3 regions of the Pseudomonas sp. FBCC-B35 genome follow, and region 1 is predicted to be linked to each of the others. Evidence: predicted binding sites of a transcription regulator. Region 1 holds the regulator's gene; each other region holds the start of a gene.
The links. Region 1 encodes sigma-54, which starts transcription at its own class of promoters, with help from an activator protein. Its sites were predicted from a motif close to ANTGGCATNNANNTTGCTNT; they were not measured.
Positions count from the first base shown of each region.

Region 2: flgB (flagellar basal body rod protein FlgB) is a predicted target of sigma-54. The motif match lies at 3,741-3,760, and genes of this name have one in related genera.
Region 3: glnA (type I glutamate--ammonia ligase) is a predicted target of sigma-54. The motif match lies at 6,496-6,515, and genes of this name have one in related genera.

Region 1 is NZ_CP101439.1:3,812,362-3,822,143, reverse strand. It holds gene NMB38_RS17410 (ZIP family metal transporter) at 1-54, shown strand, start outside; gene NMB38_RS17405 (HPr family phosphocarrier protein) at 141-413, opposite strand; gene rapZ (RNase adapter RapZ) at 433-1,287, opposite strand; gene ptsN (PTS IIA-like nitrogen regulatory protein PtsN) at 1,290-1,754, opposite strand; gene hpf (ribosome hibernation-promoting factor, HPF/YfiA family) at 1,767-2,075, opposite strand; gene NMB38_RS17385 (RNA polymerase factor sigma-54) at 2,157-3,650, opposite strand; gene lptB (LPS export ABC transporter ATP-binding protein) at 3,826-4,551, opposite strand; gene lptA (lipopolysaccharide transport periplasmic protein LptA) at 4,552-5,076, opposite strand; gene lptC (LPS export ABC transporter periplasmic protein LptC) at 5,063-5,635, opposite strand; gene NMB38_RS17365 (KdsC family phosphatase) at 5,644-6,168, opposite strand; gene NMB38_RS17360 (KpsF/GutQ family sugar-phosphate isomerase) at 6,180-7,154, opposite strand; gene NMB38_RS17355 (ATP-binding cassette domain-containing protein) at 7,402-8,211, shown strand; gene mlaE (lipid asymmetry maintenance ABC transporter permease subunit MlaE) at 8,211-9,008, shown strand; gene mlaD (outer membrane lipid asymmetry maintenance protein MlaD) at 9,008-9,493, shown strand; gene NMB38_RS17340 (MlaC/ttg2D family ABC transporter substrate-binding protein) at 9,503-9,782, shown strand, end outside.
Region 2 is NZ_CP101439.1:3,303,502-3,313,283, forward strand. It holds gene NMB38_RS14910 (flagellar basal body rod protein FlgF) at 1-379, opposite strand, end outside; gene flgE (flagellar hook protein FlgE) at 770-2,092, opposite strand; gene flgD (flagellar hook assembly protein FlgD) at 2,123-2,824, opposite strand; gene flgC (flagellar basal body rod protein FlgC) at 2,837-3,280, opposite strand; gene flgB (flagellar basal body rod protein FlgB) at 3,283-3,693, opposite strand; gene cheR (protein-glutamate O-methyltransferase CheR) at 3,968-4,795, opposite strand; gene NMB38_RS14940 (chemotaxis protein CheV) at 4,846-5,775, opposite strand; gene flgA (flagellar basal body P-ring formation chaperone FlgA) at 5,852-6,601, shown strand; gene flgM (flagellar biosynthesis anti-sigma factor FlgM) at 6,767-7,081, shown strand; gene NMB38_RS14955 (flagella synthesis protein FlgN) at 7,131-7,598, shown strand; gene NMB38_RS14960 (flagellar brake protein) at 7,678-8,421, shown strand; gene NMB38_RS14965 (MFS transporter) at 8,876-9,782, opposite strand, start outside.
Region 3 is NZ_CP101439.1:322,929-332,710, forward strand. It holds gene secB (protein-export chaperone SecB) at 1-217, shown strand, start outside; gene trmL (tRNA (uridine(34)/cytosine(34)/5-carboxymethylaminomethyluridine(34)-2'-O)-methyltransferase TrmL) at 324-785, opposite strand; gene NMB38_RS01385 (hypothetical protein) at 784-1,221, shown strand; gene ntrC (nitrogen regulation protein NR(I)) at 1,517-2,959, opposite strand; gene glnL (nitrogen regulation protein NR(II)) at 2,956-4,041, opposite strand; gene NMB38_RS01400 (chorismate mutase) at 4,296-4,838, opposite strand; gene glnA (type I glutamate--ammonia ligase) at 4,992-6,398, opposite strand; gene thiI (tRNA uracil 4-sulfurtransferase ThiI) at 6,868-8,322, shown strand; gene typA (translational GTPase TypA) at 8,449-9,782, shown strand, end outside.

The DNA of each region.
Region 1 (9,782 bases):
GGGCTGTGCATCGGTTTCTGCCTGATGATGGTGATGGATACCGCGATGTCCTGAAGCGCCCGCCAGACTGCGGGCGTGAGGAGGAGGGCGTCACGCTTGGCGACGGCCGATGTGAAACGCCTGCTGGTCGTGCCGAGGGCTTACTCCCCCTCGTCGAAATAGTTGTTGATCAACTCGACCAGTGCCTGCATGGCTTCACTGTCCTGCTCGCCTTCGGTGTGCAGGTAGACCTGAGTGCCTTTGCCCGCCGCCAGCATCATGACCCCCATGATGCTCTTGCCATCGACCAGCTTGTCCGGGGCACGACCTACCTTGACCTGGCAGGGAAAGCGACCGGCAACCCCGACGAATTTGGCTGCCGCCCGGGCATGCAGACCCAGTTTGTTGATGATGGTGATTTCGCGGGCGGGCATGAGCTGGCGGATCCTTGGGCTAGAGGTCGCGGTGGCGAACCTGGACGTTTTTCAAAGATTGCTGGAGCAACTGGCCCAGCCGTTCGGTGAGGTACACCGAGCGATGATGGCCGCCAGTGCATCCGATGGCGATGGTGACATAGGCACGGTTGCTGGCGGCGAACCGTGGCAGCCACTTGAGCAGGTAGCTGGAAATATCGGTGAACATCTCTTCGACGTCCGGCTGAGCCGCGAGGTAGTCGATGACGGGTTGTTCAAGGCCGGAATGCTCGCGCAGTTCTGGCTTCCAGTAAGGGTTGGGCAGGCAGCGCACGTCGAACACCAGATCGGCATCGACCGGCATGCCCCGCTTGAAGCCGAATGACTCCACCAGAAAAGCCGTACCCGGTTCTGGCTTGTCCAACAAGCGCAGCTTGATCGAGTCACGCAGCTGATAGAGATTCAGGCGGGTGGTGTCGATCTTGAGATCGGCCAGGTCAGCTATCGGCCCCAGCAAATCCCGTTCGACGCGAATCGCCTCGGCCAGTGAGCGATCGGCATTGGTCAACGGGTGGCGTCGGCGGGTTTCGGAAAAACGCTTGAGCAGCGTGTCTTCGTCGGCATCGAGGTACAGCACGTCGCACTGGATGTGACGAGCACGCGCTTGTTCGAGCAGTTCGGGAAAGCGCGACAAGTGGCTTGGCAGGTTGCGTGCGTCAATCGATACGGCAACCTTGGGCTGCGGCAATTCGGTGTTGAGCAGCGCGCTTTCCGCCAACTGCGGCAGCAGCCCGGCGGGCAAATTGTCGATGCAGTAGAAACCGTTGTCTTCGAGGACATCGAGGGCCGTGCTCTTACCGGAGCCGGACCGGCCACTGACGATGATCAAGCGCATGTTCAATGCTCGTTCTGTACGTCCAGGACGACCTGGAACAAGGCCTCGCTGCTCTGGGCTGCACGCAGGCGATCACGAACGTCCTTGCGATCGAGCATGCTGGCTATCTGGCGCAGCAGTTCCAGATGAGCATCGGTGGCCGCAACCGGAACCAGCAGAACGAAAAGCAGGTCCACGGGCGCGCCATCGATCGCGTCATAATCGATGGGGGCGTCAAGGTGCAGAAGGGCGCTGACCGGTGAGGAGCACCCTTCGAGGCGGCAATGGGGGATGGCGATGCCATTGCCGAAACCAGTGGAGCCCAGCTTTTCGCGGGCCACCAGTTTTTCGAAGACGTCTTGCATCTCAAGTTCAGGTACTTGATCGGCAATCAGGGTGGCGACCTTTTCCAGGGCGCGCTTCTTGCTGCCGCCCGGCACGTTCACGAGGGAACGGCCGGGGGTCAGGATGGTTTCAAGTCGGATCATGGATGAGGGGGATCAGCGGGCTGCTGCACCTTGCAGCAGGCTTTGCTGTTTTTCCTTGTGTTTTTTCAGTTGGCGGTCGAGCTTGTCGGCCAAGGCGTCGATGGCTGCATACATGTCTTCGTGTTCGGCGTTGGCTACCACTTCACCGCCAGGAATCTGCAAGGTCGCTTCGACCTTCTGCTGCAGCTTCTCGACTTTCATGATGACCTGCACGTTAGTGATCTTGTCGAAGTGACTCTCCACGCGGGCGAGCTTTTCGAGCACGTAATCACGCAAGGGTTGGGTGACTTCTACATGCTGTCCACTGATATTGACTTGCATACAGCTTCTCCTTTTGTTGCCCGTGCATCAAAGAGGCAGGTGTTGCACCTGCCACACAAACGCGGTGGCACATCTCAGGGGCTACATCAATCGCTTGCGCTCGCTCGAGGGTGCGATACCCAGGGACTCGCGGTACTTGGCGACAGTGCGACGGGCGACCTGGATGCCTTGTGCCTCCAGTAAACCAGCGATCCTGCTGTCACTCAATGGCTTTTTCTGATTTTCCGCCGCAACCAGTTTCTTGATGATCGCGCGGATCGCCGTGGACGAGCATTCCCCGCCTTCGGAGGTGCTGACGTGGCTCGAGAAAAAGTATTTCAGCTCGTAGATGCCGCGGGGGGTGTGCATGTACTTCTGGGTGGTGACCCGGGAAATGGTCGACTCGTGCATGCCCACAGCTTCTGCGATGTCGTGCAGCACCAGCGGCTTCATCGCCTCGTCGCCGTGGTCCAGGAAGCCGCGCTGGTGCTCAACGATCTGCGTAGCCACCTTCATCAAGGTCTCGTTGCGGCTTTGCAGGCTCTTGATGAACCAGCGGGCTTCCTGCAACTGGTTGCGCATGAAGGTGTTGTCGGCACTGGTGTCGGCGCGGCGTACGAACCCGGCGTATTGCGCGTTAACGCGCAGGCGTGGCACCGCCTCCTGGTTCAGTTCCACCAGCCACCGCTCGCTGTCCTTGCGCACGATCACATCCGGCACCACGTACTCGGGCTCACTGGACTCGATCTGCGACCCTGGGCGAGGGTTGAGGCTCTGCACCAGTTCGATGACCTGGCGCAGCTCATCTTCCTTGAGTTTCATGCGGCGCATGAGCTGGCTGTAGTCGCGGCTTCCCAGCAGGTCGATGAAGTCGCTGACCAGGCGCATGGCCTCGGTCATCCACGGGGTGCTGGCCGGCAGCTGGCGCAGTTGCAGCAACAGGCATTCGCCCAGCGTGCGGGCGCCGACACCAGCAGGTTCGAATTGCTGGATACGATGCAGCACTGCCTCGACTTCATCCAGCTCGATGTCGAGCTCAGGGTCGAACCCTGCACAAATCTCTTCCAGACTGTCTTCCAGATAGCCCTGATTGTTGATGCTGTCGATCAAGGTGACTGCAATGAGCCGGTCGGTGTCGGACATCGGCGCCAGGTTCAACTGCCACAGCAGATGGCTTTGCAGGCTCTCGCCAGCCGAAGTGCGGGTGGTGAAATCCCACTCGTCGTCGTCATTGCTTGGCAGGCTGCTGGCACTGGTCTGGTAGATATCTTCCCAGGCGGTGTCGACAGGAAGCTCGTTGGGGATGCGTTCGTTCCACTCGCCGTCTTCGAGGTTTTCGGCGCTGGCAGTGGTTTCCTGGAAGCTGTTGTCCTGGACGTCGCTGGTCGGTTTGTTCTCGGCGTTGTCCGCCATGGGGTCGGTGTTATCGAAGTCGTCGCCGTCTTCCTGGCGCTCGAGCATCGGATTGGACTCCAGGGCTTCCTGGATTTCCTGCTGAAGGTCCAGGGTGGAAAGCTGGAGCAGGCGGATGGCCTGTTGCAACTGCGGTGTCATCGTCAGTTGCTGGCCCATTTTTAGGACGAGCGATGGTTTCATGGCAGATGCTTTGTACCTTGTTCGCCGGCGCACATGCGCCTTCCACTACACGAGGGCGCCGGGGCGCCATTTCAAGCAAGATTTATGCCTTAAATTGTAGCGTTTGCCTAGAGCACTGTAACAACTTGGCCCGACTTGGGGGCGTCTTTGTTCGTGCCCAAGGCGCGCGTCGTGATCAAAGCCTGAACTCGTGCCCCAGGTAAACTTCTTTCACCAGGTCATTGGCCAGGATGGTCTGGGCATCGCCCTCGGCGATCAGGCGGCCGTCGTTGACGATGTAGGCCGTTTCACAGATATCCAGCGTTTCACGCACGTTGTGGTCCGTGATCAGCACACCGATGCCCTTGGCTTTGAGGTGATGAATGATCTGCTTGATATCACCGACCGAAATGGGGTCCACGCCTGCGAAGGGCTCGTCGAGCAAGATGAATTTTGGAGAGGTTGCCAATGCCCGGGCAATCTCGACACGCCGCCGCTCGCCGCCGGACAGGCTCATGCCCAGGTTGTCGCGAATGTGGCTGATGTGGAATTCCTGAAGCAGGCTTTCGAGCTCCTGGCGCTGGCCCTCGCGATCAAGATCCTTGCGGGTTTCCAGGATCGCCTTGATGTTGTCGGCCACCGACAACTTGCGGAAGATCGACGCTTCCTGCGGTAGATAGCCGATACCGGCCCGGGCGCGACCGTGCATGGGCTGGTGGCTGACATCGAGGCTGTCGATCAGCACGCGCCCCTGATCGGCCTGAACCAGGCCAACGATCATGTAGAAGCACGTAGTCTTGCCGGCGCCATTGGGGCCGAGCAGGCCGACGATCTGACCGCTGTCGATCGACAGGCTGACGTCTCGCACGACCTGGCGGCCCTTGTAGCTCTTGGCCAGGTGCTGGGCTTTGAGGGTTGCCATTTACTCGGCCTTCTTCTTGGGCTGGATCACCATGTCGATACGCTGACGTGGCGTGGTTACGTTGCCACCCCGACCGGCAGTGGCCACTTGTGTCTGGGTGTTGTAGACGATTTTCTCGCCTTCGGTGGTGTTGCCTTCGTTTTCCACCTTGGCTCGGTCGGTGAGCACCACCAGGTCTTTCTGAGCCTGGTACTGGATGGTAACGCCCCAGCCTTTCATCTTGTCCGCCTTGGACGCGCTTTGTTGCTGCTCGAAATAGGCCAGGTTGCCCACCGAGGTCACCACGTCGATGTCGCCACCGTTCGTGCGAGTGATGGTTACGGTGTTGCCTTTGATCATCATAGAGCCCTGGGTGATGATCACGTCACCGGTATAGGTGGCCACGCCTTTCTTGTCGTCCAGGTGCGCATTGTCGGCCTGGATGCGAATCGGCTGGTCACGGTCGTTCGGCAGGGCGAGGGCGCTCGCGCTTCCCAGTGCTGCGCTCAGGCTGAGCAAAAGGGGGAGGGTTTTAACGAGCCTCATACTGTCCTCTTACGTTAGAGAGCAGGTCCATCCTGCCTTCTTTCAGGTACGCTTTCATTCCTTTGCCCGTGGTCGTTCCACCGGCGCCGTCGATTCTAACGGCTTGCTCGGTCTGCGCATATTGCTTCTGCGGGAACACGGTCATGCGCGAGCTGGTGATGATGGTCTCACGCTTCTGTTCGTCAGTGCGGGCAACCCGCACATTGTCGATCAACTCGACCTCGCTGCCGTCGGGGTTGACCTCGGCGCGGGTGCTTTGTACATGCCACGGAAACGCCGTGCCGCGGTACAGGTGCAAGTCCGGCGTGGTCAACATCGTGACCTCGCTGGCCTTGAGATGTTCGACTTTGTCGGCGGTCATTTCGTACTGGAGCCTGCCGTCGGGCAGGAACTGGACGCTGTGGGCGTTGATGGCGTAGTAGTCGATGGCGCTCTCGTCGACCTGGGCGACTGGCTTCTCCAGGAAGCTCTCCGGGCTGACGTTCCAGTAGCCGACGGCCACCAGCAGGGCCGCAATGGCCCCGAGCAGCACGATGTTTCTGGCTTTCTTGCTGAACATGGGCAACCTTACAGGTAGTTGGCGTTGGCAGCATCCAGGGTGCCCTGGGCCTGCATGATGAGTTCGCAGAATTCACGTGCGGCGCCTTCGCCGCCGCGGGCCTGGGTCACGCCGTGAGCGTGCTCGCGCACGAACGGCGCCGCGTTGGCGACGGCCATGCCCAGAGCTACGCGCCGAATGACCGGCAAGTCCGGCAGGTCATCGCCAAGGTAAGCCACCTGATCATAGCTCAGGCCCAGCTCGGCGAGCAGGCCGTCGAGCACCACGAGTTTGTCTTCGCGCCCCTGATACAGATGCGCGATACCGAGGTTCTTCGCCCTGCGCTCGACGACCGGTGTCTTGCGCCCGCTGATGATCGCGGTCGTAACGCCAGACGCCATCAGCATCTTGATGCCGTGCCCGTCGAGGGTATTGAAGGTCTTGAACTCGCTGCCGTCTTCAAGAAAATAGAGACGCCCGTCGGTGAGTACACCATCGACGTCGAAGACCGCCAGCTTGATGGCCTTGGCGCGTTGCATCAGATCCTGATTCATCGTGGAGCTCCTCACAGTACGCCAGCGCGCAGCAGATCGTGCATGTTCAGGGCGCCGGTGGGGCGGTCGTGGGCGTCCACCACCACCAGTGCGCCAATCTTGTTGTCTTCCATGATTTTCAACGCTTCAGCGGCCAGCATTTCGGCCCGGGCGGTCTTGCCGTGTACCGTCATCACCTCCTCGATCAAGGCGGTGCGCACATCGATGTTGCGGTCCAGGCTGCGGCGCAGGTCGCCGTCGGTGAAGACGCCGGCCAGCGTGCCATCGTCTTCGATGATCACGGTCATGCCCAGGCCTTTGCGGGACATTTCAAGCAGGGCGTCCTTGAGCAGTGTGCCGCGCGTCACCTTGGGCAGGTCGTCGCCGGCGTGCATCACGTTCTCGACCTTGAGCAGCAACCTGCGCCCCAGCGCACCGCCGGGGTGGGAGAAGGCAAAATCCTCGGCGGTGAACCCGCGTGCTTCGAGCAGGGCGATGGCAAGGGCATCCCCCAGCACCAGGGAGGCGGTGGTGGAGGATGTGGGCGCCAGGTTCAACGGGCAGGCTTCCTGGGCGACGCTGGCGTCGAGATTGACGTCGGCGGCCTGGGCCAGGGACGAGGCCGGGTTGCCGGTCAGGCTCACCAGCTTGATGCCCAGGCGCTTGATCAGTGGCAAGAGGGTGATGATTTCGGCAGTACTGCCAGAGTTCGACAGCGCGAGAATCACGTCGTCGCGGGTGATCATGCCCATGTCGCCATGGCTGGCTTCGGCCGGGTGCACGAAGAAGGCCGGTGTGCCGGTACTGGCCAGGGTGGCGGCGATCTTGTTGCCGATATGCCCGGACTTGCCCATGCCGACCACCACGACACGGCCTTTGCTGGCCAGGATCAGCTCGCAGGCCTTGACGAAGTCGTCGCCGATACGCTCGATCAGGGCCGTGACGGCCTCGAGTTCCAGGCGCAGGGTGCGTTGGGCGGATTGGATCAGCTCGCTGGATTGGCTCATGTCGAAAAAGCAGTGTCTGATAAAAAGGCGGCGATTATAGCGGTAATGATTGAAACCCTCACGCTTTCGATTGTCGTAGGCAATATCCCCAAACGCTGTCGACTAGCTGAACAGCGGGCGGTACGGCCTTGGGGCGGCGTTCAGAGCGGTGTTATAGTTCGCGGCTATTCGGCCTGGCCCGGGGCGTGTGCCTTCCCGATGAAGGCTGACGTCCACTAGGACAGGGCTGCACTAGCAAGGAGTCTAGATGAGTGTGGATAGAGCCTGCGCGGTCGAGTTGAAGGGGGTTACCTTCAAACGCGGTTCACGCAGCATTTTCAACAATGTCGACATCCGTATCCCACGCGGCAAGGTCACCGGCATCATGGGGCCATCGGGTTGCGGCAAGACCACATTGCTTCGTCTGATGGGTGCGCAACTGCGCCCTGCAAGTGGGGAAGTGTGGGTGGCCGGGCAGAACCTGCCGGCGCTTTCGCGCAGTGACCTGTTCGATGCACGCAAGCAGATGGGCGTACTGTTCCAGAGTGGTGCCCTTTTCACCGACCTCGATGTCTTCGAAAACGTGGCGTTCCCCCTGCGCGTGCACACACAACTGCCGGACGAGATGATTCGCGACATCGTGCTGATGAAGCTGCAGGCGGTGGGCTTGCGCGGCGCCATCGACCTGATGCCGGACGAATTGTCCGGCGGCATGAAGCGGCGCGTGGCCCTGGCCCGGGCCATCGCCCTGGACCCGCAGATCCTCATGTACGACGAGCCCTTCGTGGGCCAGGACCCGATCGCCATGGGGGTGCTGGTGCGCTTGATTCGCCTGCTCAACGATGCCCTGGGCATTACCAGCATCGTGGTGTCCCATGACCTGGCAGAAACTGCCAGCATCGCCGACTACATCTATGTAGTCGGAGATGGCCAGGTGCTGGGGCAAGGTACGCCGGACGAATTGATGGGTTCCGATAACCCGCGCATTCGCCAGTTCATGAAAGGCGATCCCGATGGCCCCGTGCCGTTCCATTTCCCCGCGCCCGATTACCGCGCCGACCTGTTGGGGGCGCGCTGATGCGTCAGAAATCCATTCTTGAGCGTGTGCGCCTGCTGGGGCGCTCGTCCATTGACGTGCTGGCGGTGCTAGGGCGGTCCTGCTTGTTCCTGTTCCATGCCCTGGTTGGGCGCGGCGGCATCGGCGGCGGCTTCCAACTGCTCACTCGCCAGCTGTATTCGGTGGGTGTGCTGTCCCTGGCCATCGTGGTGGTCTCGGGCATGTTCATCGGCATGGTGCTGGCCCTGCAGGGCTACAGCATCCTCACCAAGTACGGCTCCGAGCAGGCGGTGGGGCAGATGGTTGCCCTGACCCTGCTGCGCGAACTGGGCCCGGTGGTGACCGCCTTGCTGTTCGCGGGGCGAGCCGGTTCCGCCCTGACGGCCGAGATCGGCAACATGAAGTCCACCGAGCAGCTTTCCAGCCTCGAGATGATCGGCGTAGACCCCCTCAAATACATCGTTGCGCCGCGCCTTTGGGCAGGGTTCATCTCATTGCCGTTGCTGGCGCTGATCTTCAGCGTGGTGGGGATCTGGGGTGGCTCGTGGGTGGCGGTCGACTGGCTGGGCGTCTATGAAGGGTCTTTCTGGGCCAACATGCAGAACAGTGTCTCCTTTACCGACGATGTGCTCAACGGGTTGATCAAGAGCCTGGTGTTCGCCTTCGTCACCACCTGGATTGCCGTGTTCCAAGGGTATGACTGCGAGCCCACTTCCGAAGGGATCAGCCGTGCCACTACCAAGACCGTGGTCTATGCCTCGCTGGCTGTACTGGGTCTGGACTTTATTCTGACCGCTTTGATGTTTGGAGATTTCTGATGCAAAACCGCACCCTGGAAATCGGTGTCGGCCTGTTCCTCCTGGCCGGCATTCTGGCGTTGCTGATGCTGGCCCTGCGCGTCAGTGGCCTGTCGGCCAGCCCCGCCACCGATACGTACAAAGTTTATGCCTACTTCGACAATATCGCCGGTTTGACTGTCAGAGCGAAGGTGACCATGGCCGGCGTCACCATCGGCAAGGTCACCGCCATCGACCTGGACCGTGATTCGTACACCGGTCGGGTGACGCTGCAACTGGACAAGTCGGTGGATAACCTGCCGACCGACTCCACGGCGTCGATCCTGACTGCCGGGCTGCTTGGCGAGAAATACATTGGCATCAGCGTGGGCGGTGAGGAAGAGGTGCTCAAGGAGGGTGCGACCATTCACGATACCCAATCGTCGCTGGTACTCGAAGACCTGATTGGCAAGTTCCTGCTCAACTCCGTTGGCAAGGAACCCAGAGACGCGCAACCGGACAACTGAGGAGTTTCCATGATATCGATTCTGCGACGTGGCCTGCTGGTTCTGCTGGCGGCTTTCCCCTTGCTGGCCGTGGCGGCACAATCGCCCCACGATGTGATCCAGAGCACCACCAACGAGTTGCTGGGTGACCTGAAGGCCAACAAGCAGCAGTACAAGGCCAACCCCAATGCGTTCTACGAGTCGCTCAATCGGATTCTCGGCCCGGTGGTCGATGCCGACGGTATCTCCAGGAGCATCATGACCGTCAAGTATTCGCGCAAGGCCACGCCCGAGCAGATGCAGCGCTTCC
Region 2 (9,782 bases), 510 kb from region 1:
GGCCGCCGTTGCCGATCACCGGCATGCCGTTACCGGCACGCAACACGCCCAGGGCGTCGATGTTCAGGCTGCCGGTGCGCACGTAGGCTTCGCTGCCGTCAGGCGCCTGCACGGCGATAAAGCCATGCCCGCTCACCGCCACGTCCAAGTCGCGACCGGTTTCGATCATCGGCCCTTCGCTGAAGTCGGTGGCCGGGCGCTCGGTCAGGGCAAAGGCCCGCGCCGGGAAGCTGTCGCCAAAGACCGGCATCGAGCGGGCCTGCTCCAGGTCACGCTGGAAGCCGTTGGTGGAAACGTTCGCCAGATTGTTGGCGTGGGCCTTCTGGGCCAGCGCGTTCTGGCTGGCGCCGGTCATGGCCACGTAAAGCAATTTGTCCACAGCATCTCCTCCGCGCGCCAGTACCGCGCTGTCATCAGGCAGGGTCAAGCAATAATCGAACCAGCTTTGCACCCCGGTGAATCAGGCACTTCAGCGCGACGGCTTTAGCGTCGGTGTCAGTTTGTTGGCATCGGATCAGCACGCCTGGATCAGTGATCGCGGCAGGCGCCGTTTTTATAGGGGCCGGCAAACCGGGTCCAGCCTGAACCCGGGTTGCCTTGGACGCAGATGTATCGCCCGGTGACCAGGCTTTGCCACAGGAAGAAAGGCCTCGGGGCGGCCTCTGCCCATTGGGCACTGCCGCCCCCTATCACCAGGAGCAAGGACAACAAACCGGCATGCTTCACCGACCTTGCCCTTGAACCCCACGTATCACGCCTGAGCACGTCCTCAGCTCATCTGAATGATGGTCTGCATGATGGTGCTTTCGGTGGAAATGGTCTTGGCGTTGGCCTGGTAGTTACTCTGCGCCTTGATCAGATTCACCAGCTCGCCGGTCAGGTCGACGTTGGAATCTTCCAGCGAGGAACCTGCAATCTGGCCCAGGGTGCCGGTGTCCGGCGCGCCGATCACCGGGACACCCGACGAAAACGACTCCTGCCAGTTGGTCCCGCCAATCGGCGTCAGGCCTTGCATGTTGGAGAAGCTGGCGATGGCGACCTGGCCGATGACCTTGTTCTGGCCATTGGTGAAGTTGGCGAACAGGAAGCCGCCCTTGTCGACCGAAAGACCGGTCAGTTCACCGGTAGCGAACCCGTCCTGATCCTTGGCGGTCACGGCAGAAGCAGCGTTGTACTGGGTCATGCCCAGCATGTCGAGGCTGACGCCGCCGGGGTTGGCGTTGGCGCCGTTGGCCGACCACTGGCCGGCAGCGTTCTTCTGCGCGGGGATCCAGTTGTCCAGGTTGAAGGTCTTGTTGGCATTGATGGACAGGCCACCGGCTACCGGCCCGGCCGTGAGGGCATCGGCGTTGAGCGTGCCGTCGGACTTGAACGGCAGGTCATTGATCAGCGGCTGCGTGGAGGTCGGGTCCTGTGGGTTGCGACCGTCGATGGTGCTGTACATCTTCCAGGAATTGGACGTGTCATCCTTGATGAAGTACTGGTTCAACTGGTGCGCATTGCCCTGGCTGTCGTACACGTCGCTTGAGAACGTGAAGTTGTAGCTCTTGACGTCGGCTGGGTCGAACGGGGTGACCGTAGGCGCGCCATCGCTGGACTTGAGGTTGACCGTCTGGTCGATCTTGGACGTGGCCTTGGGGGTGAGATTGGCCGTGTCGATCTGAAGGTTGGTCAATACCCCCTGGACCACCTGGCCATTCTCATCGACGCCATAACCTTGCAGGTTGGCGCCGCCGGCATTGACGACGAAGCCCTGCTTGTCACTGTAGAAGGCCCCGGCCCGAGTATAGATCTTCGAGCCGTTGTCGTTGAGCGCGAAGAAGCCGTTGCCGTCGATGGCCATGTCCAGTGCCTGGCCGGTGCCGTTGATGTTACCGGAGCTGAACTGCTGGGAAATGGCGGCGGTTCTTACACCGGTACCAATGGTGGTGCGGCCGGCGCTGGTGCCGCGAATGGAGCTTGAGTACTGGTCGGCGAATTCGGCGCGCGAGGCCTTGAAGCCGGTGGTGGCGACGTTGGCAATGTTGTTGCCGGTTACGTTCAGGGCCTTGTTGGCTGCATTGAGGCCACTTAAGCCAATGTTGTAAGACATACGCTAACTCCTGAAGATGTGCCCTAGGCCCTAGATGCCGATGCTTTGAATGGTGGAAAGTGGAACGCTGCCCAGCCCTGCCAGGTTCAGCGACATTTCGCCGCCGTTGGTGCCCATGGTCACGCTGGTGACGGTGGCCGGCAGGTTGGTGGTCATGGCCGTGGCCGTGCCGTTGATCGAGGCGGTGGCCTTGAAGCTGTAGGTGCCGGCCGGCAGGGCCTCACCGGCGTCATCCTTGCCATCCCAGGTGAAGTCCACCTTGCCGCCAGCCTGGGAACCCAGATCGAGGGTGCGCACCAGCTTGCCGTCCTTGTCGTACACCCCCACCGAGGTGGCGGTACTCGAGCCGGTCAGGTTCACCGAGCCCTTCATGTCCTTGCTGGTGTCGACCATGGCCTTGTCGGTCTGCACGATCACGTTGCGCCCGACCAGCGACGATGCCTGCAAGGCCTGGGAAGACTGAAACGCACCGGCGATGTAATTGACCGAGCTGTTCAGGGTCTGGATACCTTCCAAGCTGCTGAACTGCGCCAACTGCGCCACGAACTCGCCGTTCTGCTGCGGGTCGAGGGGGTTCTGGTTCTTCATCTGGGTGACCAGCAGCTGCAGGAAGGCATCTTTGCCCAGCGCACTGCCGGCGGCGCCGGTCTTATCGTCGTTCTTGCTTTCTTTGCGTTGCAGCGAGTTCAGGTAGCTACTACCGACGTCGCCTGTGGCATTGGTGGTGGTCATGTCGGCGTCCTATCACTGACCCAGGGTCAGTACCTTCTGCATCATGCTCTTGGCCGTGTTCATCAACTCGGCATTGGTCTGGAACGCGCGGCTGGCCGAGATCATGTCAGCCATTTCCTCGACCACGTTGACGTTGGGGTAATACACGTAGCCGTCCTTGTTAGCCGCCGGGTGGCTGGGCTCGTAGCGGGCCTCCAGGTTGCTCTGGTCCTCGACGATGCCGGTTACCTGCACGCCCTGCCCTGCCTCGCCCTGGTCCTCGAACAGCGACTGGCTGGTGCCGGCCTGGGTGTTCTGGAACGTGGTGGCGAACACAGGGTGGCGAGCGCGGTAGGTCTGGTCGATGCTCGACGAGACCGTCTCGGCGTTGGCGATGTTGGAGGCGACGGTGTTCAGGCGCGTGTTCTGCGCGCTCATGCCGGAACCGGCAATGTTGAAGACACTGGAAAGGGACATGGTCATTCTCCCCGCAGGGCTGACACCAGCCCTTTGAATTTACTGTTGAGCAACGTGAAGCTGGCCTGGAAGCCGATGGCATTTTCGGTGTAGTTGGACTGCTCGATCTGCGCGTCCACGGTGTTCTGGTCGATCGAGGGCTGCATCGGCGTGCGGTACTTGAGGGCTTCGTCGCTCAGCGCCACGCCGTCGGCCTCGATGTGCCGGCTGTTGGTGCGCTCCAGACCGAAGCGGCCGCCGTTCTGCTGCTTGTCGCTTTCGGCGGCCAGCACAGAGGCGAAGTCCAGGTCACGGGCCTTGTAGTTGGGGGTGTCGGCGTTGGCGATGTTGTTGGCCAGCACTTCGGCGCGTTGCGCACGAAAGCCCAGGGCCTTTTCATGGATACCAAGCGCCTTGTCGAAGCTGATGCTCATGTCGGGGAAACCTTCAGCGGTTGACCAGAGTGTCGTTGCCGAAGGTTTTAGCAAGGCTTGTGCCAACATCTGCAAAGCCCGGATTCAAGGCCTTGCAGCCCTGCTCGCAGGGGCGCGATGCCAGAAAAGCGGCAAACCGCACGTGGCCGAATGGCCACAAGCGGCAAAAAGAAGCGCACTTGAGCGGCAAAACAAAAATTTGACGTCAGCGGCAGGGCCGACTCAGTGAAGGCCGCTGACAAGACGTCTTGTCAGCGCCATATACGACTCAGGCCTACTTGGCCTGGTAGATGATCCCCGGGCTGCATTGCACCATCTGGTAATGATCCGGCAGGCCGTTGAGGGCTTCGGATGCGCCCAGGAACAGATACCCGCCCGGCTTGAGCGTGCTGTGGATGCGCAGCAGGATGTCTTTCTTGACCTGGGCCGAGAAGTAGATCAACACGTTGCGGCAGAACACGATGTCGAATTTGCCCAGGCTCGCATAGCTGTCGAGCAGGTTGAACGAGCGGAACTCCACCCGGTTGCGAATCGCCGGCTTGATGGCCCAGCGCCCCGGCCCCTTGGGGTCGAAGTAGCGCTGCAGGCGCTCGGCCGACAAGCCGCGGGCTATCGCCAGGCTGTCGTATTCGCCAGTCTTGCAGTTGTTGAGCATGGTGCCCGACAGGTCGGTCGCAACGATCTGCGCGCCCATTTTCAGCTGGCCCAGGTTGCTGCGTTCGAACTCGTCGATGGCCATGGAGATGGAGTACGGCTCCTGGCCCGACGAGCACGCCGCCGACCACATGCGCAGGCGCTGGCCGGGGTTGTTGCGGATGAACTCGGGGATGACCTTGTTCTTGAGCACCTCGAACGGGTAGGTATCGCGAAACCACAGGGTTTCGTTGGTGGTCATGGCGTCGACCACCTGCTCGCGCAGGCCGCCACGCGGCTGCGCCTGAATGCGCTGCACCAGCTCGCCCAGGCTCTTGATGCCCTGCTGCTCCATCAACTTGTTGAGGCGGCTGGACACCAGGTACTGCTTATTCTCGCCCAGCAAGATGCCACAGGCTTTTTCCAGAAATACCCGGAACTGTTCGAAATCCAAATTACCCGTAGACACTGCTGCCGCCTCTTTTCAATCACTGTGGCCGGGGCGAACCCCGGCGCCTTTCAATGCGCTGCCTTGATCCGGTCAACCACGCGCTGGGCCAGATCATCCGGCCGGAACTTGGCCAGGAAGTCATCGGCGCCCACTTTCTTGACCATCGCCTGGTTGAACACCCCGGACAGGGAAGTATGCAGGCAGATGTGCAGCTTTTGCATGCGCGGGTCGCTGCGAATTTCCGCTGTCAGGGTATAGCCGTCCATTTCCGGCATCTCAATGTCGGAAATCATCATCAGAAACTCTTCTTCGGGCTTCTTGCCTTCGTCCACCAACTGGCGCAGGTAGTTCAAGGCCTGGCGACCGTCATTGAGCGCCACCACCTCGACGCCGACGGTCTGCAGGCAGCGGCTGACCTGCTTGCGTGCCACCGACGAATCGTCGACGGTCAACACCCGCAGCATCACGGCCTTGTCCTGCACCTCGGCGTCCACCACACCCGCCGACACCGACTCCGAAGACGGCGCGACCTCGGCCAGCACCTTCTCCACGTCGATGATCTCGACCATGCGGTTGTCCACCCGAGTGACTGCCGTCAGGTAGTGATCGCGGCCGGTCCCCTTGGGTGGCGGATGGATTTCTTCCCAGTTCATGTTGACGATGCGCTCGACCGAGTGCACCAGGAAGCCCTGGGTCTTGGTGTTGTACTCGGTAATGATCACGAAACTGCTGCGCGTGTCCTCCTGCAACGGGCGCAGGCCGGTGGCCATCGACAGGTCAAGGATCGGGATCGTCGCGCCGCGAATGTTGGCGACGCCGCGCACTACCGGGTGCGCCTTGGGCAGAATGGTCAGCGCAGGGCATTGCAGCACTTCCCTGACCTTGAAAACGTTGATGCCATAAAGCTGTTCGCCGTTGAGGCGGAACAGCAGCAGTTCCAGGCGATTCTGCCCTACCAGCTGTGTGCGCTGGTTGACCGAATCCATAACCCCCGCCATGCCGAACTCCTTACCTGTCAGCCATTCGTTGCCACTCACTCAAGAAGTCGGCACGGGCTTTGCTTTTTTGAGCGCCATGTACATGAAAACGACAGTTTCCCGACGATTGACGCGCCTGCTGGCTGGCTTGCTGGCCGCACTGTGCCTGCTGGTACCGGTTCGCACCTGGGCGGACGCGTTCACCATGCCTGAACAGCTTATCGGTGTCACCCAGGGGTTTCTTGAGTTCACCGTCGAAGATTATCTCGCCACGACCCAAACGGCCGGCCGCTACGAGATCCAGGTCAACCCGTTGGACCCACGGTTGCGCATGCCCCTGTGCAGCCAGGCGCTCGACGCCTCGTTGGAAAGCCCGAGCGTGCCGCTGGGGCGGGTGACGGTGCGTGTGCGCTGCGACGGCGCGGCGCCTTGGACCGTGTTCGTGCCCGCCACTGTTCGCTTGTTCCGCGAGGTGGTCGTGGTCACCCGCCCGCTGCGACGGGACAACGTGGTGAGCGAAGGTGATGTGGCCCTGCGCGAACGGGACGTCGGCACGCTGGGCCAAGGGTTTCTGACCGATATGGGCCAGGCGGTCGGCATGAAGATGCTGCGCCCGACGGTGATGGATCAGGTGCTGACGCCTCAGCACCTGGAGCAGGCGGAGGTGGTGCGCAAAGGCGATCATGTGGTGATCGTTGCCCGCAGCGGCACGTTGAGCGTACGCATGCCTGGCGAGGCGCTGAGCAAAGGCGGCATCAGCGAGCAGATTCGGGTGCGCAACCTCAATTCCAAACGCGTGGTCAAGGCCATGGTGACAGGCCCGGGCCAGGTCGAGGTGAGCATGTAAGCCAGTGGGCGAAAGCCGCTGGCGCACGGGAACGGCTTTTTTTAGACTGTGTCAGAAAACGGGTAACAGGCTGTCGCTCAAGACAGCCACGCATTTGTGCCTAAAGTTTATCGTGAGTTGGCCGAAAACAAGGCAAGCGTCCATAAACCCAGAGGTTTTCTGATCATGGTCATCGACTTCAGTCGTTTGAATAATTCCCCGGCCGTCACCGGCGGCGTACGCGGCAGCAATGCCCCTGGCAGCACTGAAAAGCCGGCCGCCAGCCAGGAAACAGTAAAGGGCGCGGGTGCAAGCGGAGAAGCCGTACACCTGAGCCCAGAGGCCCAGCAGTTGCAAAAGATCAGCGACAAGCTGCGCGATGAACCCGTCGTCAACAGCGCCAAGGTAGCCCAGCTCAAACAGGCCATTGCCGACGGCAGCTACCAGGTTGATGCCGGCCGGGTCGCCAGCAAGCTGCTTGATTTCGAAGCACAGCGTTGACCGTCGGGTGCGCTGACTTCAATGGACGCTTGAAAACCGGGAGTTAGCCATGCATGACACCACGCTGCTGCAACTGATCGAACAAGACATCGCCCCCATGCAGGAGCTGCTCGAGCTGCTGCAGAACGAGGCCGTCGCGCTGCACGGTCGCGACATGCAGTTGCTCGAGCAGATCCTGGCGCGCAAACAGTCACTGATCATCCTGCTCGAACAACACGGCCAGCGCCGTGGCCAGTTGCTGACCGACCTGGGCCTGAGCGCAGACCGCGCCGGCGTACAGGCGGTGGCGGCGCAATCGCCGCACGGTGACGTGATGCTGGAGCGACTCGATACGCTGGCGCAGTTGATGGATGAATGTCAGCAGGTCAACTTGACCAACGGCCGTATCATTCAGGTTCAGCAACAGGTCACCAACAACCAGGTACGCATTCTCATGGGCGGTGACTCACCCTCGCTCTACAACAGCCGCGGCAGCACCTCGCCCCTGACCAAGCCGCGCGCCCTCAGCCAAGTGTGATTTCCCTATCAAGGCACGGCACATACTGGCAAAATGCTGTTAATTGCCTGTGTCGCTTTTGCCTGGAGAACGTCAAGCCGTGTTCAATGAATCCGATGCCCCGCAACCGCCCAAGGTGCTGAGCACACCCTTGGAAATTGCGGCCAATTTACGGCAGCTCCAGGAAAGTCACGACCCCCTGATCATCACCTTCCATGACCGAGGCCATCGCTTCCAGAGTTACGTGGTGGACGTCGATCGGGAAAACAATGTGCTGGCGCTTGACGAGCTGATCCCCCGCGACGGTGAGAAATTCATCGAAAACGGCGAGCATTTCCGGGTGGAAGGCTTTCATGATGGTGTGCGCATCGCCTGGGAATGCACCCACGGCTTGCGCATCAGCGAAGTGGACGGCCATCGCTGCTATCGCGGCGGCCTGCCACTGGAGATGACCTACCACCAGCGCCGCAACGCATTTCGTGCCGCGCTGAAGCTGTCGCAGCTGGTGGACATCATGCTTGATGGCACGCACCTCAAGGGCAATGGTGCCTTGCGTGGCAAGTTGCTGGATGTGTCAGCTACCGGGTGCAAGCTGCGCTTTGACGGTAATGTCGAGGATCGCCTGCAGCTGGGTCAGGTCTATGAACGCTTCAAGGCCGGCGCACCGCTTGGGTTGGTGGATACCATGGTCGAGCTGCGCCATCTGCATTATGAAGAGCGCATCAATACCACGTTTGCTGGGGTTCGTTTTCATAACCTCAGTGGGCCTGCCCAGCGCAAGGTGGAGAGTTTTGTCTATCAGCTGCAGCGTGAGGCGCGGCGGTTTGATAAGGACGATTATTGATTTGCAGCTGGCGGTTTGGCCCCCGCGGCCTTTCAGCAGTTTGGGTGCTATCACTGAGTTTTAAAGCGTGGGTATGGGCGCTTAAAACAGTGTAGGTATTCATTGGCGAGGGTGGCGCGCAGTCACCCTTCCGCCCTTACGGCGGCTCACTTTTTGTCTTGTCAAAAAGTAAGCAAAAACCGCCTGCTCCTATCATACGGCCCCTGCGCTGCGCTCCGGGGTTCCCTCGCTCCGGGCTTGCTCCGGGAGGACCGCGCTGCAGGCCCCATCCTGGGGCCCAGCGCTTGACAGGCATCCATGCCTGTCACCTCCCTGCGCAAGCCCTGCGCTCGGCCTCCTGAAGTCGCGATCTGCGGCGCCTGGGCTACCGCGCGCTTAGAAGCAGCAACAGCAACAGCAACAGCGCATGTCTCTGATTTCATGCTCAAGCAGCTGTCCCAAACTTCCCCCACATTCAAACCGGCTTGTCCCCCTGAAGCTCCTCCTGCGGCGACTCGCTGTCTTTCTCGGTCTCCTCCGTATCCTCGGCCGCTACCGGTGTCTGCATCACATCCTGCACGGTCTGCTCATCCACACGTGGGTCCAGCGCTGCCGACAGAGGCGAGCCGGCGGCGGGCATGGCGACGTGGCCCAGAGGGGCATCCTGGACCTGGTGCAGGCCAGTAACGGCTTTTGGACGGATGCGCCAGACCAGCACCAGGGCAAAGAATACGAAGAAGGCGTACAACATCTGCACCCCCAGCACTTTCATCAGCACGCCAGCAGCCAGTGGGCCGATGCACGCCCCCACGCCGTAAGTCACCAACAACATGGCAGTCAGCGAAACGCGGCGCTCGCTCTCCACGTGGTCGTTGGAAAAAGCCACGGCCAGCGGGTACAGGCTGAACTGCAACAGCGACACCACAAAGCCCATGGCGAACAGCAACTCCAGCGGCACGGCGGGCAGGATCGCCAGCGGCGCGGCGGTCACAGCCAGCCCCACTGCGACACTGCGAATCAGTACCGCACGGTCGTAACGGTCCGACAACCAGCCCAGCGGCCACTGAACCACCAGCCCTGCGAAGATGCAGCAGCCCATGAACAGACCGATCTGCTCGGTGCTCAGGCCCTGGCTGGCGGCATACAGCGGAGCAAGGCCGTAGAACGACCCGACGATCAAACCCGAACCCAGTACGGTACTGAGCGACTGCGGTACGCGCTTGATGAAGAACTTCGGCTCCATGGGGGCCGGACGCAGCGGCGCAGGGTGGATGCGGCGGGTCATGGCCACTGGCACCAGGCACAAGGCGAAGCACATCGCGACCAGCATCAGCAGCTCAAGCCCCAGCTCAGGGTGCACCACCAGTATCAGCTGACCCAAC
Region 3 (9,782 bases), 1.3 Mb from region 1:
CTTCCTGATCAAGAACCTGGATGCCGAGTCGATGAGCCACACCCTGGGTGCGTTCTGCCCGAACATCCTGTTCCCGTATGCTCGCGAAACCCTGGACAGCCTGGTGACCCGTGGTTCTTTCCCGGCCCTGATGCTGTCGCCGGTCAATTTCGACGCGCTGTATGCGCAAGAAATGCAGCGTATGCAGGAAGCCGGCGAAGCACCCACCGTGCAGTGATCGCCCGCTTCACCAAAAGCGCCCTTAGTGGCGCTTTTTGTTTGTCTGGCGTACAGCCTCACGCCGGCAGGTCCCGTAGGGCATTGCGCTGCTGCCTGACGCTAAGTCAGCTACCGGCAAACCCGTTCTGACGCCAGGCTTCGTATACCGTCACAGCTACCGTGTTGGACAGGTTCAGGCTCCGGCACCCGGGGCGCATGGGCAGTCGCAGTCGTTGTTCGGCGGGCAGGCTGTCCAGCACATCCGTCGGCAGGCCGCGGCTTTCGGGGCCAAACAGAAATGCGTCGCCAGGCTGGTAGGCCACTTCATGGAAAGGGTGCGAACCCTTGGTCGTGAAGGCGAAGAGCCTTGGCTGGCCCAGGCTTTCCAGGCAGTGCGCCAAGCTCGGGTGGCGCTTGAGCGTGGCATACTCGTGGTAATCGAGGCCTGCGCGGCGCAAGCGCTTGTCGTCCAGTTCGAAGCTGATGGGCTCGATCAAGTGCAGCGCGCATCCGCTGTTGGCGCACAGGCGAATGATGTTGCCCGTATTGGGTGGAATTTCGGGTTGAAAAAGGATGACGTGAAACATGCACGGCTCCAAGCATGAAGATGGTGAGCATTCTACCCCTGAACCGGACGTGCGATCGAAAGCCTTCCCCAGGGTGATGCTTTCACTGGCAATCGTGGGCGTGATGATCGGTTTGATGATTGGCCGTCTGACCGCGCCCGTGGAGCGCGAGCTGCAGCAGGTGAGCGTGGCGCAAGATGGGTTGGTGTTGTGGTTCAACGCAGAACCCAAGCTGCATGGGGAGAACGTGGAAGGTACCGTGGCGTTGCTGTTTCAGGCCAAGGGCCGCCCCCAGCGAGGGCAGTTGACCGTGCGTGGCAAGCCGGTCAGCTGGCGGGTGCAGGACAGCCAGGAGGGCCTGCTGTTGACGGTGGTGGCTGCGCGTACGCTGCAGGGCCACTGGTCCAGTGAAGAAGTGTCTGGACGCTGGCGGGTGCAGGTGGACCTGCGCGAATAAAAGAGGGGATTCCCGGCCTGCCTGTACCAAGGTCCCCGAAACGTGTGCGTGAGCGAATAAAAGAGGGGTCACCTGGCCTGCCTGTACCAGGGCCCCCGAAACGGATGTTATCTGTCCTGTTGCAGGTGCCGTGCCAACTTCTGAGCCCCGCTATAACAGGGTGAAAAGGGGAAAACGGCCAGTGTTTGCGGCCATTTGTGCCTTCGGGCGGTGCGTCTGGCACAGAAACGGTGCAACCATGCGCCTAAATGAAAAAGGGCCGCGAAGCGGCCCTTTTCAGGTGTTCTGCAGTCGTCTACGCCTGGTGGTCTTCACCTTCCTCTTCATCACCACCGGCTACGTTCATGCCTAGTTCCTTGATCTTGCGCGTCAAGGTATTGCGACCCCATCCCAGCAACAGTGCCGCATCTCGGCGCCGCCCGGCAGTGTGCTTGAGGGCCGTCTCGATCATGATGCGCTCGAAACTCGGAACGGCGCTGTCAAGCAGGCTGGTCTGCCCGCGCGCCAGTGCCTGGTCCGCCCACTGGCGCAGTGCTTGCTCCCAGTTGGTAACCGGTGCGGCATCCTGTGGCAGGTTCAACAACTCAGGTGGCAGGTCGCCGATCAATACCTCACGGCTCGAAGCCATTACCGTGATCCAGCGGCAGGTGTTTTCCATCTGTCGCACGTTGCCCGGCCATGGCAGGTTGCGGATGAACTCCTCGGTCTCTGGCTTGAGTACCTTGGGTTCTACCGATAGCTCCTGGGCCGCCCGGGCCAGGAAGTGGCGGGCAAGGGCGGGAATGTCTTCACGGCGGTCCGCCAACCGAGGGATATGAATGCGGATGACGTTCAGGCGATGGAACAAGTCCTCGCGGAACTTTCCGGCCTGCACCAGCGCTTCTAGGTTCTGATGGGTAGCAGCAATGATGCGCACGTCGACCTTGACCGGAATGTGGCCGCCTACGCGATAGAACTCGCCGTCGGCCAACACACGCAGCAGGCGCGTCTGGGTATCGGCCGGCATGTCGCCGATCTCATCGAGAAACAGCGTGCCGCCGTCCGCTTGTTCGAAGCGCCCTCGACGCAGGTTGGCCGCGCCGGTGAAAGCGCCTTTTTCATGGCCAAACAGCTCCGACTCCATCAGGTCCTTGGGGATCGCCGCCATGTTCAGGGCGATGAAGGGGGCGGCTGCGCGCGGGCTGTGCCGATGCAGCGCGTGGGCGACCAATTCCTTGCCCGTACCGGACTCGCCATTGATCAGCACGGTGATGTTGGAATGGCTCAGACGGCCGATGGCGCGGAACACCTCCTGCATCGCCGGCGCTTCACCGATGATTTCAGGGGTGCGCGCCAGGTTTTGTGGCACTTCCAACCCTTGCTGCTCCTGGGCGTGCTGGTTGGCACGCTTGACCAGGGCAACCGCTTCATCCACATCGAAAGGTTTGGGCAAGTACTCGAAAGCACCGCCCTGGTACGACGCCACGGCGCTGTCCAGGTCCGAGTGCGCGGTCATGATGATGACCGGCAGGCGCGGGTGCTGGTCGCGTATCTGCGCCAACAGCTCCAGGCCACTGGAGCCAGGCATGCGGATGTCGGAAATGATCACGTCTGGCTGCTGACGGGCCAGTCGGCCCATGACGCCCTCGGCGCTGTCGAAGCTCTGGGTGGTCATCCCTTCCTGTTGCAGGGCTTTTTCAAGGACCCAGCGAATGGAGCGATCATCGTCGACGATCCATACGGTTTCACTTCGGCTCATGAGGCGGTGGCTCCTTGTTCCAGGGGCAGATAGATAGAGAAGGCGGTGTGACCTGCGTGGCTTTCACACTCGATCAGCCCCTGGTGCTGACTGATGATGTTTTGGGTAATGGCCAGGCCCAGGCCGGTACCGTCCGGGCGACCACTGACCATGGGATAGAAAAGGGTGTCCTGCAGCTCGGCAGGGATGCCGGGGCCGTTGTCGATGATCTCGACGCGCGCCACCAGGCGATGGCGCACGTGACCGATGGTGAACTGGCGCAGTGCCCGGCTGCGCAAGGTGATGCGGCCCAGGCGCAGCTCATTTTGCGAGCTGATGGCCTGCATGGCGTTGCGCACGATGTTGAGCACAGCCTGGATCATCTGTTCGCGGTCGATCAGCACGTCCGGAAGGCTAGGGTCATAGTCACGCGCCAGGGTGATGCAGCCCTGGCTCTCGGCCTCCACCAGGCTGCATACCCGCTCCAGCACCTCGTGGATGTTGGTCATGGCCAGCGATGGCAGCTTGTTCGAGCCCAGCATGCGATCGACCAGGTTACGCAGGCGGTCAGCTTCTTCGATGATCACGTTGGTGTAATCGCGCAAGCTCTCTTCGGGTAACTGACGCGCCAGCAATTGTGCTGCACCGCGGATGCCGCCCAAGGGGTTCTTGATCTCATGGGCCAAGCCGCGCACCAGCATCTTGGTGGTCTCCTGCTTGCTTAGCTGGGCTTCTTCCTTGGTGATGCGCAGGAGGCGATCGCGTGGGTGGACCTCCAGCAGCAGCAGGGTCTGGCTCAGGTGCAGGATCGGTGTAACGGCATAGTCCACCGTGATGGTCTGCCCCGTCAGCGAGGTCAACTGGGCTTCACGCTTGGTAAAGGGGTGTGCCTGCTCCACGGCCTGGCGCAGCGAGCTCAACGCTTCGGTGGACTCGGTGAACAGCTCGCTGATGAACTGCCCGTGGCTGCGCTGGCCACTGACGGCCAGCAGCATTTCGGCGGCCGGGTTCATGTATTCCAGCCGCAGCTCGGCGTTGAGCAGCAGCGTGGCCGTGGTCAGGTTGTCCAGAAGCAGACGGTGTTGTGCATCACTGATGGTCATGGTGCGGCGTCGACCTCTTTCGGTGCTTGCTGGCAAAGGAGCCGCGCTGTGCGCGACACATCCAGTGGTTGCTGTTGGTCTGGAAATGCAAGAAACAAACCAAGGCGCCGAAAAGAGGCAGATTCGACAGGATCCTGTAACTTTTCGCCCAGATTCGCACCAGAAGACGCTGCATTAACGTTTCAGGTGCTTCATTTTGGAATAAATAACGGTGCAACCAGGAAATTGCTGCACCATTTTGGAGCATAGGGCTTTTACGAGGGATCGCAAAGCTGGCCAGTTGCCCTGATCATGCCCTGCTTCATCAGCGGTGCATTTGGCCGGCTTGCAATAGCGCTAGCCACGCGCTGCGCACAGGCCCGCCCGTCCTGACGCCTGAATGCCGCAAGCTGTTCAAGCAATTGATTTTCGAGCCTGTCCAGCTGCGGGCGAATGACCGTTTGCAGGTCCTCCCGCAGGTGGTGCGGCGCTTGTCCTGCCAAGCGCCATTGGTGCAGCAGGGTGTACTGCACAAGCTTGTTGGCTTCCATCTGGTCGGCAAAAAAGGCTTTGGTATCGTGCGGGGCCAGGCCAAACACAGGTGCAGCCACCTGCACGCGCATCAGGACCTCTTGCTCGCGTTCAGTGGCTTGCACGGGTTGCCCTTTGTCCCACTTGTGCAAGGCAACGGCCTGCGCAATGGCCAGGCGCTGCTCAATGGTAGCTAACAACGGCTCAAGAGCAGGGTGTTGCGGTGCAGCAGCAGTGCAGCCAGTCAAGCTGAACGCTGTAAACAGACAAAGCAGTCGATTGCGCATACAGGGTGCCTCCTAGGGATGGAGGTCTGATTCTGAGAGGGATGGGCAACTCACCGAGGTAGGTAACTTCCGAAATGCCTGAAGTCCAAAACGCAAACGGCCTCCCAAGGGAGGCCGTTTCGATCCAGTCATCGGCGCCAGGCGCCGATCAGATCAGCAGCTGTAGTACAGCTCGTATTCCAGCGGATGGACGAAGGTACGGACCTTGATTTCTTCTTCGCTCTTGAGCTCGATGAACGCGTCGATGAAATCATCGGAGAACACGCCGCCCTTGGTCAGGAACGCACGGCCCTTGTCCAGCTCTTCCAGGGCTTCCTTCAGGCTGCCGCACACCTGTGGGATGTCCTTGGCCTCTTCAGGCGGCAGGTCATACAGGTTTTTGTCGGCTGCATCGCCTGGGTGGATCTTGTTCTGGATACCGTCCAGGCCAGCCATCAGCAAGGCCGCGAAGGCCAGGTACGGGTTAGCCGATGGGTCTGGGAAGCGCGCCTCGATACGGCGGGCTTTCGGGCTGCCGACATAAGGGATACGGATCGAAGCCGAACGGTTGCGTGCCGAGTAGGCCAGCATCACGGGTGCCTCGAAACCTGGGACCAGACGCTTGTACGAGTTGGTCGACGGGTTGGTGAAGCCGTTCAGGGCCTTGCCGTGCTTGATGATGCCGCCGATGAAGTACAGGGCGGTGTCGGACAGGCCGGCATAGCCTTCACCTGCGAAGGTGTTCTTGCCGTCTTTCCAGATCGACATGTGCACGTGCATACCCGAGCCGTTGTCGCCGTACAGCGGCTTCGGCATGAAGGTAGCGGTGCGGCCGTAGGCGTCGGCAACGTTGTGCACGACGTACTTGAGGGCCTGGACTTCGTCGGCCTTCTTCACCAGGGTGTTGAACTTGACGCCGATTTCGTTCTGGCCGGCAGTGGCCACTTCATGGTGGTGCACTTCGACCAGCTGGCCCATCTCTTCCAGTGCGTTGCACATGGCAGTACGGATTTCGTGGTCGTGGTCGAATGGCGGTACTGGGAAGTAGCCACCTTTGACGCCTGGGCGGTGGCCTTTGTTGCCGCCTTCGATATCGGCACCGGTCATCCACGAGCCTTGCTCGGAGAAGATCTTGAACATCGAGCCGGAGATGTCCGACTGGAACTTCACTTCGTCGAAGATGAAGAACTCAGGCTCCGGGCCGGCGAACACGGTGTCACCGATGCCAGTGCTCTTGAGGTATTCCTCGGCGCGCTTGGCGATCGCACGTGGGTCACGGTCGTAGCCCTGCATGCTCGACGGGTCGACGATGTCACAGGTAATGATCAGCGTCGGCTCTTCGGTGAACGGGTCCAGAACGGCAGTCTCGTCTACCGGCATCAGGATCATGTCGGAGGCTTCGATGCCTTTCCAGCCAGCGATGGAGGAGCCGTCGAACATCTTGCCGACTTCGAAGAAGTCTTCGTCCAACGCATCACGCGCCGGCATGGTCACGTGGTGCTGAGTACCTTTGGTGTCCGTGAAACGCAGATCAATCCACTTGACGTCATGATCTTTGATGAGCTGAACCGACTTCGACATGTTGTCCTCCGGATGGTCTAGGGCACGGTTGGCCGCCGCCCTGGAAAAAGGGTGTTGCCGGGCGCGGATAGTCGGCCAAGCTTACCTGCCTCACAAGGGAGCAAATTGCATGCCAGTGCCCGAAAATGGCGAGGTCGGGACAGAAGGGGGCGTTTGTGGGCATCTGGCTGGGGCTGCAGGGAGAAATGTGCACCCTTACGATGCGATTTTTTTAATTGTCGCACCAATAAGGTGCATTGGGTCGAATGGCGTTGAATGGGATCGTACTCGACGTATTAGGCCGACTGGATGCAATGGGCCGTCTGCTCAAGATCACAGATACCGCCTTCAAGCCCCGACGTGCGGTGTCTCAAGTTGGCTTCCTGCATTTTTCTGCAAGCTTCTGCTCAAAAGTTGGTCAAATCCTGAGCAATTTCCGATATAATTCGCGCCCCTCATTTTCGGCAGGCCCTGCGCGCGCTGTAAACCAATGAAACTTATCGTCAAAGTCTTCCCAGAGATCACCATCAAGAGCCGGCCGGTGCGCAAGCGCTTCATCCGTCAGCTCGCCAAGAACATCCGCAACGTGCTCAAGGATCTGGATCCTGAGCTCGTGGTCGATGGTGTCTGGGACAACCTCGAGGTAATCACCCGCATCGAGGACGAGAAGGTTCAGCGCGAGATCGTCGAGCGCCTGACCTGTACACCGGGTATTACCCACTTCCTGCAGGTCGAGGAGTACCCCCTGGGCGACTTCGACGACATCGTCGCCAAGTGCAAGCAGCACTTCGGCCACCTGCTGGCCGGCAAGCACTTTGCGGTGCGTTGCAAGCGCGGTGGGCACCACGACTTCACGTCGATGGACGTCGACCGCTACGTGGGCAGCCAGCTGCGCCAGCAGTGCGGTGCGGCCGGCATCACGTTGAAGAACCCGGAAGTGCTGGTACGCATCGAAATCCGCAACCAGCGCCTGTTCGTGATCCACAACCAGCACCAAGGGATTGGCGGCTACCCGCTGGGCGCCCTGGAGCAGACCCTGGTCCTGATGTCCGGCGGGTTCGACTCTACCGTGGCCGCCTACCAGATGATGCGTCGCGGCCTGATGACGCACTTCTGCTTCTTCAACCTCGGCGGACGTGCCCACGAACTGGGCGTGATGGAAGTGGCACACTTCCTTTGGAAGAAGTACGGCAGCAGCCAGCGCGTGCTGTTCATCAGCGTACCCTTCGAGGAAGTGGTCGGCGAGATCCTCAACAAGGTCGACAACAGCTACATGGGCGTCACCCTCAAGCGCATGATGCTCCGTGCCGCGGCGCGAATGGCCGAGCGCCTTGAGATCGACGCGCTGGTGACTGGCGAAGCCATATCCCAGGTATCCAGCCAGACCCTGCCGAACCTGTCGATCATCGACTCGGCCACCGACAAGCTGGTGCTGCGCCCTCTGCTGGCGACCCACAAGCAGGACATCATCGACCAGGCCAACGCCATCGGTACCGCCGATTTCGCCAAGCACATGCCCGAATACTGCGGCGTGATTTCGGTGAACCCGACTACCCATGCCAAGCGTCACCGCATGGAGCACGAAGAAAAGCAGTTCGAGATGCAGGTACTCGAGCGCGCCATCGAGCGCGCCAAGTTCATCTCCATCGACCATGTGATCGATGAGCTGGGCAAGGACATCGAGATCGAAGAAGTGGCCGAGGCATTGCCGGGCCAGATCGTCATCGATATCCGCCACCCCGACGCCCAGGAGGACGAGCCTCTGGCGATCGACGGTATCGAAGTCCAGGCGCTTCCGTTCTATGCCATCAACAGCAAGTTCAAGCACCTGGACCCCACGCGCCAGTACTTGCTGTATTGCGACAAAGGTGTGATGAGCCGTCTGCACGCACACCACCTGCTCAGTGAGGGACATGCCAATGTGCGTGTTTATCGTCCGGCATAAGACGCCAGGGCTGTATGGCGGCAGCATCCGCCATCGCCCTCCCGACCTGCGGGCCCGCTGAGCCTCAAACGTACTTATTCGCCGCCTACACTGGCGGCAACCGAATCCTCTGATCGAGATACAGTTGTGATCGAAAATCTGCGTAACATCGCCATCATCGCCCACGTTGACCATGGCAAAACCACCCTGGTAGACAAACTCCTGCGCCAGTCGGGCACGCTCGAGCGTAACGAGCTCAACGACGAGCGCGTGATGGACTCCAACGACCAGGAAAAAGAGCGCGGCATCACCATTCTGGCGAAGAACACCGCCATCAACTGGAACGGCTACCACATCAACATCGTCGACACCCCCGGCCACGCCGACTTCGGTGGCGAGGTTGAGCGTGTGATGTCGATGGTCGACTCCGTGCTGCTGCTGGTCGATGCCCAGGACGGCCCGATGCCACAGACCCGCTTCGTGACCAAGAAGGCCTTCGAAGCTGGCCTCAAGCCAATCGTGGTCATCAACAAGGTCGACCGCCCGGGCGCGCGTCCTGACTGGGTTCTGGACCAGATCTTCGATCTGTTCGACAACCTGGGCGCCACCGATGAGCAGCTGGACTTCAAAGTCGTCTACGCCTCGGCCCTGAACGGCATTGCCGGCCTGGACCACACCGACATGGCCGAAGACATGACCCCGCTGTACCAGTCGATCATCGACAACGTACCTGCGCCTTCGGTTGACCGTGACGGCCCGTTCCAGATGCAAATCTCGGCACTGGACTACAACAGCTTCCTGGGTGTGATCGGCGTTGGCCGCATCGCCCGTGGTCGCGTCAAGCCGAACACCCCGGTTGTCGCCATCGACACCAATGGCAAGAAGCGTAACGGCCGTATCCTCAAGCTGATGGGCCACCACGGTCTGCACCGCGTCGACGTTGAAGAAGCCCAGGCTGGCGACATCGTCTGCATCAGCGGTTTCGACGAGCTGTTCATCTCCGACACCCTGTGCGACCCAACCGCCGTCGAAGCGATGAAGCCACTGACCGTTGACGAGCCAACCGTGTCCATGACCTTCCAGGTCAACGACTCGCCGTTCTGCGGCAAGGAAGGCAAGTTCGTCACCAGCCGGAACATCAAGGACCGTCTGGACAAGGAACTGCTGTACAACGTAGCCCTGCGCGTTCAGGAAACCGATTCTCCTGACAAGTTCAAGGTATCGGGCCGTGGCGAGCTGCACCTGTCGGTGCTGATCGAAACCATGCGTCGCGAAGGCTTCGAGATGGCCGTGGGCCGTCCGGAAGTGATCATTCGTGAAGTCGACGGCGTCAAGCAAGAGCCGTTCGAAAACGTCACCATCGACATCCCTGAAGAATCCCAGGGCAAGGTCATGGAAGAGATGGGCCTGCGTAAGGGCGACCTGACCAACATGGTTCCGGATGGCAAGGGCCGTGTGCGCCTTGAGTACAACATCCCGGC